Regions from separate parts of the Pseudomonas sp. StFLB209 genome, predicted to be linked through region 1. Evidence: predicted binding sites of a transcription regulator. Region 1 holds the regulator's gene; each other region holds the start of a gene.

Region 1 (2,201 bases):
ACAGGTTATCGCCGTGACCGGCGGCAAAGGTGGCGTTGGCAAGACCAACGTTTCAGTGAATCTGTCGCTGGCGCTGGCCGAGCTCGGCCGTCGCGTCATGCTGCTTGATGCTGATCTTGGTCTGGCCAACGTTGATGTTTTGCTGGGCCTTACGCCCAAACGCACCCTGGCCGATGTCATCGAGGGCCGCTGTGAGCTGCGTGACGTCCTGCTCCAGGGGCCTGGCGGAGTGCGTATCGTGCCAGCGGCCTCCGGTACCCAGAGCATGGTGCACCTGGCGCCCGCGCAGCATGCCGGCCTGATCCAGGCGTTCAGCGAGCTTGGCGACAATCTTGATGTGCTGGTGATCGACACCGCAGCCGGTATCGGTGAATCGGTGGTCAGTTTCGTGCGTGCCGCCCAAGAGGTCTTGCTGGTGGTCTGCGATGAACCGACCTCGATCACCGACGCTTACGCGCTGATCAAACTGCTCAATCGCGACTACGGCATGAACCGCTTCAGGGTCCTGGCCAACATGGCGCAGACGCCGCAAGAGGGTCGTAACCTGTTTGCCAAACTGACCAAGGTGACCGATCGTTTTCTGGACGTGGCCTTGCAGTATGTCGGCGCAGTGCCCTATGACGAATGTGTGCGCAAGGCGGTGCAAAAGCAACGTGCGGTCTACGAAGCCTTTCCACGCTCCAAATGCGCGCTGGCATTCCGAGCCATTGCCCAGAAGGTCGATACCTGGCCGTTGCCGGCCAATCCGCGTGGGCACCTTGAGTTCTTTGTCGAGCGACTTGTTCACCAGACCAGTGCAGCGGGACCGGTTCAATGACAGCCAGCGGTTATCAGATGTACAGCAAGGCATCAAGGAATTCGCAATACGAGTTGATTGAGCGCTATGCGCCACTGGTCAAGCGTATTGCCTACCACCTGCTGGCCCGTCTGCCTGCCAGCGTCCAGGTCGAAGACCTGATCCAGGCGGGCATGATCGGCCTGCTTGAAGTATCGACCAAATACGACTCCACCAAGGGTGCCAGTTTCGAAACCTACGCCGGCATTCGGATCCGTGGCGCGATGCTTGACGAGGTGCGTAAAGGTGACTGGGCGCCGCGTTCAGTGCATCGAAATACCCGGATGGTCAGTGATGCGATTCGCGCTATTGAAGCAAGAACAGGGCGCGACGCTAAAGATCATGAAGTTGCTGCCGAACTCCAGTTAAGTCTTGATGATTATTACGCTATCTTGAACGACACTTTGGGCAGTCGGCTGTTCAGCTTTGACGACCTGCTGCAGGACGGCGAGCATGATGGGCTGCACGAAGATGGCGCCAGCGGTTCGCTGGAGCCGTCGCGCGATCTTGAGGACGAGCGCTTCCAGAAAGCATTGGCCGATGCCATTGCCAATCTTCCGGAGCGTGAGCGTTTGGTGCTGGCGTTGTACTATGACGAGGAGTTGAACCTCAAAGAGATCGGTGAGGTCCTTGGGGTCAGCGAATCTCGGGTCAGCCAGTTACACAGTCAGTGCGCAGCCCGCTTGCGAGGTCGTTTGGGGGAATGGCGGGCGCGCTGACAGATCCATTGGTTTCAGGCCGGCTGTGCAGGGCTTGAGGTGTCGACTACCCGGACAAGGCAGGAGCCTGTCAATCAACTCTACAGGGTTGTTTGCAGGCGATTTGGCCGTGTTCTGGTGTCTGGTGCGTCGAGCGCTGGTTGCACCGGGGGGTTGCTGTACCTGTATTGAGTGAACGGCGGGTCCGGGGAGCGGGCTCGTTAAAGACTGCTTGGAGGTCGAATTGGACAAGAACATGAAAATCCTCATCGTTGATGACTTTTCAACGATGCGGCGGATCATAAAAAATCTGTTGCGTGACCTGGGGTTTACCAATACATCGGAAGCAGATGACGGTCTTACCGCGCTGCCGATGCTGCAAAGCGGTGCCTTTGATTTTCTGGTAACCGACTGGAACATGCCTGGCATGTCGGGTATCGACCTGCTGCGCCAAGTGCGTCAGGACGAGCGCCTGAAGAACATTCCGGTGCTGATGGTGACTGCTGAAGCCAAGCGTGAGCAGATCATTGAAGCGGCCCAGGCCGGTGTGAACGGCTATGTGGTCAAGCCTTTCACCGCCCAGGTATTGCAAGAGAAGATTGAAAAGATCTTCGAGCGCGTCAATAGCTGAGTGCATGCCGCGAGGGCGCTATGGATAACAATGATTC
Region 2 (2,201 bases), 140 kb from region 1:
TCAGCTCAAGCAGTTGCGCCATCCCCTGGCCCTGACGCAGACCGAACGACCAGTAGGCGAAGGACACCGCGATCAGCAGCGCAATCAGCGGGCTGCCGAGAAAAGCGACCCATTCATACGCCACGCTGCCTTGCTCCAGCACGGTAATCGCTAGCGTCTTGCCAACCATCAACAGCAGCGGCAACAACACGGTGAACAGGGTCAGAACGACACCCGGCGCACGAACCTCAAGAGGCTGTTGCTCGTTGTGCCCGGCAAGAAAAGCCTGCTGGCCGGGCGGCGCCAGACGCGGGCAGAACAATCTGGCCCACAAGGGACCGGCGATGACCGCCGTCGGCAGCCCCACCAGTACGCCATAGATGATCACCTTGCCAATGTCGGCGCCGAGCAGGCTGGTCACTGCGGTGGCCGCCGGGTGCGGCGGCAGGATGGCATGCACCACCATCAACGACACGGCCAGCGGCACCCCCAGATAGACCAGGCTCAAACCGGTCTGCCGGGCAACCACATAGATAAGCGGGATCAGCAAGACAAAGCCGACTTCGAAAAATACCGGAATGCCGACAATGAACCCGACCAGCATCATGACCCAGGCTGCACGCTGGCTGCCCAGCGACGACAGCAGGGCTTCGGCGATGCGACGGGCGCCGCCGGACACCTCCAGCAGTTTGCCGAGAATGCTGCCCAGGCCAATGATTCCGGCCAGAAAACCCAGGGTGCCGCCGACGCCTTTTTCGATGGCGGCCAATACCGCCAGCGGCGCCATGCCAGCCCCGACGCCGACCATGAGGCTGGCGGTGAGCAACGCCAGAAAAGGATGGATGCGAAAGCGACCGATCATGACGACGATCGTCACGATGGCAGCGCCCAGGATGAGCAGTGAAGTGGTGGGACTCATGCAGTGACCTCCGTGATGCATCTGGCAGTGGATCTGTTGTGCCAGGCAGATTGGAGGCTGGGCAAGCAAGGCTCAAACGATGATCCGTCAGCCCTTGCATGAGCGCAGATCAGCATCAAAAGCCTTAATAAAAAATCATTAGAAACAAAAACTTACAGAGTTAACCCCGAAAAACGAACACGACTAAAGTAGTAGCAACATGACATAAAAATTAACGTGACCGACTTCTAAACTTTGGTCAGCATACGCCGACAGTCTTGATAACAGAGTGCCTTGCTGCCAGCCCCTCCCCCAATAACAACAACATAAGGCGACCAATGCCATGAGCATGCGTAATCTCTCTATCAGCCGGCGTTTGTGGCTGATTCTCGTCGTCTGCATCCTGATGCTTTTCGTGCTTGCCGCAGCGTTGCTCAAGCAGACCCATGACGATCTCTACCAGGCCAAAACCCTGAAAACCATGCATGTGGTGCAGACCGTCAGCGGTATCCTCAAGTATTACAACAGTCTGGAAACTGCCGGCACCCTGACTCGCGAAGCCGCCCAACAGCAGGCGCTGTCAGCCGTGCGCGGGCTGCGCTACGACCAGAATGACTACTTCTGGATCAACGACCTGCGCCCGTTCATGGTCATGCACCCGATGAACACCAAGCTCGAAGGCCAGGACCTGTCGGCCATCAAGGACCCGGACGGGCTGGCGCTGTTCAATGAAATGGTCGCCATAGCCAAGCGCCAGGGCGCCGGGGTCGTCGACTATCGCTGGCCCAAACCCGGTGCCAGCGAGCCGGTGCTCAAGACCTCCTACGTGCAACTGTTCGAGCCATGGGGCTGGGTACTTGGCTCTGGGGTGTACGTCGATGATGTGGCCGCCGAGTTCCGCGGTCAGGTGATCAAGGCTGCGCTGGTGTGCCTGGGCATCAGCCTGATCATGGCGCTGCTGGTGATCGTCATCGTGCGCAGCATCGTATTGCCATTACGCAAGGCGGTTCAGGCCATGGCCAACGTGGCGAGCGGCGAAAGCGACCTTACCCGAACCCTGGAAACCGACGGCAATGACGAAATCACCCTGCTCAGCCAGCACTTCAACACCTTCACCGCCCAGTTGCGCCATGTGATCAGCCAGTTGCAGCAATCGGCCGTCGCGTTGGGCGAAGCCTCGCGGGAAATGGGCGGCAGCGCCGAGCAGGCCCAGGAACGCAGCCAGCAACAATCACAACAGATGGAGCTGGTCGCCACTGCAATCAACGAAGTCACCTATGGCGTACAGGACGTGGCACGCAATGCCGAACACGCCGCCAGCGAA
Region 3 (2,201 bases), 3.4 Mb from region 1:
CAGCCGGGGTCTTGGCGGTTGGCGCGGCAGACGCCGCTGGTGCAGCCGGCGCTGCTTCCGCAGGCGTGGCAGGTGCCGGGCGTTCGGTCGGGGCAACCCGCTCCAGCTGCACATTGACCCGCCGGTTACGGGCGCGATTGGCGTTGTTGGTGTTGGCCGCCAGCGGATAACGCTCGCCATGAAAACGCAGGGTGATCTGTTCTTCCGGCACACCATTGGCCTTCAGGTAGTCCATCACCGCCAGCGCCCGGCGCCGCGACAGGTCGCGGTTGGTCAGGCGATTGCCACTGTTGTCGGAGTGCCCGTCCAGTTCAACGTGGTTCACGGTCGGGTCGGCCTTCATGTAGGCCAGCATGTTGTCCAGGCGCGCCTTGGCCTTGGCGTCGAGCTCGATCCCGCCACCCGGAAAGCCGACCTCGGTCTGTTTGATCTGCTCGAAGTTCATCGGCAACAGCTTGGCCGTGCACGCCTGATACTCGCCAAAGGCTTCACGAAACCTTGCGGGCAACAGGCGCACTTCCATATTGCCGCCGCCATCTCGGGCATAGTGACGAATCACCGGGCTGCGGCCTTCGAGCAAGCCGTTGATCAGCCTGCCAGCCTGAGCCTGCGAAGAATTGAACGGGAATTCGCCGTTACCGACCCGCACTGCGCCCAGGTTGATATCACCACGACCGGGTTGCCATGGCGCAGCGGCGGCCAGCAGTGTGGCTGACCCGGTGCCCATCATGTTGTAGGAAGCTTTCAGACGAAAGGTCGCCTGCTCACCGGCCTTGCGCACGAACTCACCCGCACCGAAGTCGGTGATCGGCTGGCTCAGTCGACACTCGAACTGATCGCCCTCAACCTTCCATTCAATGCTTTCCAGGCGCGTCTGGAAATTGACCGCCATCGCGGGAAGACTGGCGAACAGGCTGAGCAAGGCTAGATATTGGCGCACGGGAGGCTCCACCTAAAAATGACGCTAAAACAGAAAATGCCTACTTGAGGGCTATCGGTAACTTCCTACAAAACTTGATAGCGAGTGCCTGAGACTGTCTTTTCCGGTAGCATTCCCGCGAGTTCGAACCGCCTGGAATCCCCCATGTCCGACCGCCTGACCCTATTGCGTCCCGACGACTGGCACATTCACCTCCGTGACGGAGCTGTTTTGCCTCATACCGTCGCTGACGCCGCGCGCACGTTTGCCCGCGCGATCATCATGCCTAACCTGGTGCCGCCCGTACGCAATGCGCAGCAGGCCGATGCCTACCGCCAGCGGATTCTCGCAGCGCGCCCCGAGGGCAGCCGTTTCGAACCGCTGATGGTGCTGTACCTCACCGACCACACCACCGCTGACGATATCCGCGCCGCCAAAGCCAGTGGCTTCGTCCACGCGGCCAAGCTGTACCCAGCCGGCGCAACCACCAACTCCGACTCCGGTGTCACCAGCCTGGACAAGATCTCTGGTGCCCTGGAAGCCATGGCTGAGGTAGGTCTGCTGCTGCTGGTGCACGGCGAAGTGACGCGCAGCGAGATCGACGTGTTCGATCGCGAGAAGACCTTCATTGATGAACACCTGCGTAAGGTCGTCGAGCGCTATCCGACCCTTAAAGTGGTGTTCGAGCACATCACCACCGGCGACGCGGTGCAGTTCGTCAATGACGCCCCGGCCAACGTCGCGGCGACCATTACCGCCCATCACCTGCTGTATAACCGAAACCACATGCTGGTCGGCGGAATTCGTCCACATTTCTATTGCTTGCCGATCCTTAAACGCAACACCCATCAGGTGGCGTTGCTGGATGCCGCGACCAGTGGCAGTGGCAAGTTCTTCCTTGGCACTGACTCGGCGCCGCATGCCCAGCACGCCAAGGAAAATGCCTGTGGCTGCGCCGGCTGCTACACCGCCTATGCGGCCATCGAGATGTATGCCGAGGCGTTCGAGCAGCGCAATGCGCTGGACAAGCTCGAAGGCTTTGCCAGCCTGCATGGCCCGGCGTTTTACGGTCTGCCGGCCAACCAGGACACGATTACCCTGGTCCGTGAAGAATGGACCGCCCCGACCAGCCTGCCGTTCGGTGAGCTGGCTGTCATCCCGCTGCGCGCCGGTGAAAAACTGCGCTGGCGCCTGCTGGAGAACGATGCGTGAGTGACGATCATTTCGACGACGATCTGGATGCTCCGACGGGGGGTGGTTCGCGCCACCCCATGGCCGCTCG

Evidence for each region. Region 1 encodes FliA, which starts transcription of late flagellar genes. Its sites were predicted from a motif close to CTAAAGTTTNNNNNNNNNNNGCCGNTAA; they were not measured.
Region 2: the regulator FliA is predicted to act here: its motif matches at 1,126-1,153, upstream of PSCI_RS18270 (methyl-accepting chemotaxis protein).
Region 3: the regulator FliA is predicted to act here: its motif matches at 992-1,019, upstream of PSCI_RS02485 (flagellar protein MotY).

Annotation. Positions count from the first base shown of each region.
Region 1 is NZ_AP014637.1:3,930,208-3,932,408, forward strand. It holds gene fleN (flagellar synthesis regulator FleN) at 1-817, shown strand, start outside; gene fliA (RNA polymerase sigma factor FliA) at 814-1,554, shown strand; gene PSCI_RS17625 (chemotaxis response regulator CheY) at 1,790-2,164, shown strand; gene PSCI_RS17630 (protein phosphatase CheZ) at 2,185-2,201, shown strand, end outside.
Region 2 is NZ_AP014637.1:4,070,265-4,072,465, reverse strand. It holds gene PSCI_RS18275 (GntT/GntP/DsdX family permease) at 1-898, opposite strand, end outside; gene PSCI_RS18270 (methyl-accepting chemotaxis protein) at 1,221-2,201, shown strand, end outside.
Region 3 is NZ_AP014637.1:549,238-551,438, forward strand. It holds gene PSCI_RS02485 (flagellar protein MotY) at 1-940, opposite strand, end outside; gene pyrC (dihydroorotase) at 1,085-2,131, shown strand; gene rnt (ribonuclease T) at 2,128-2,201, shown strand, end outside.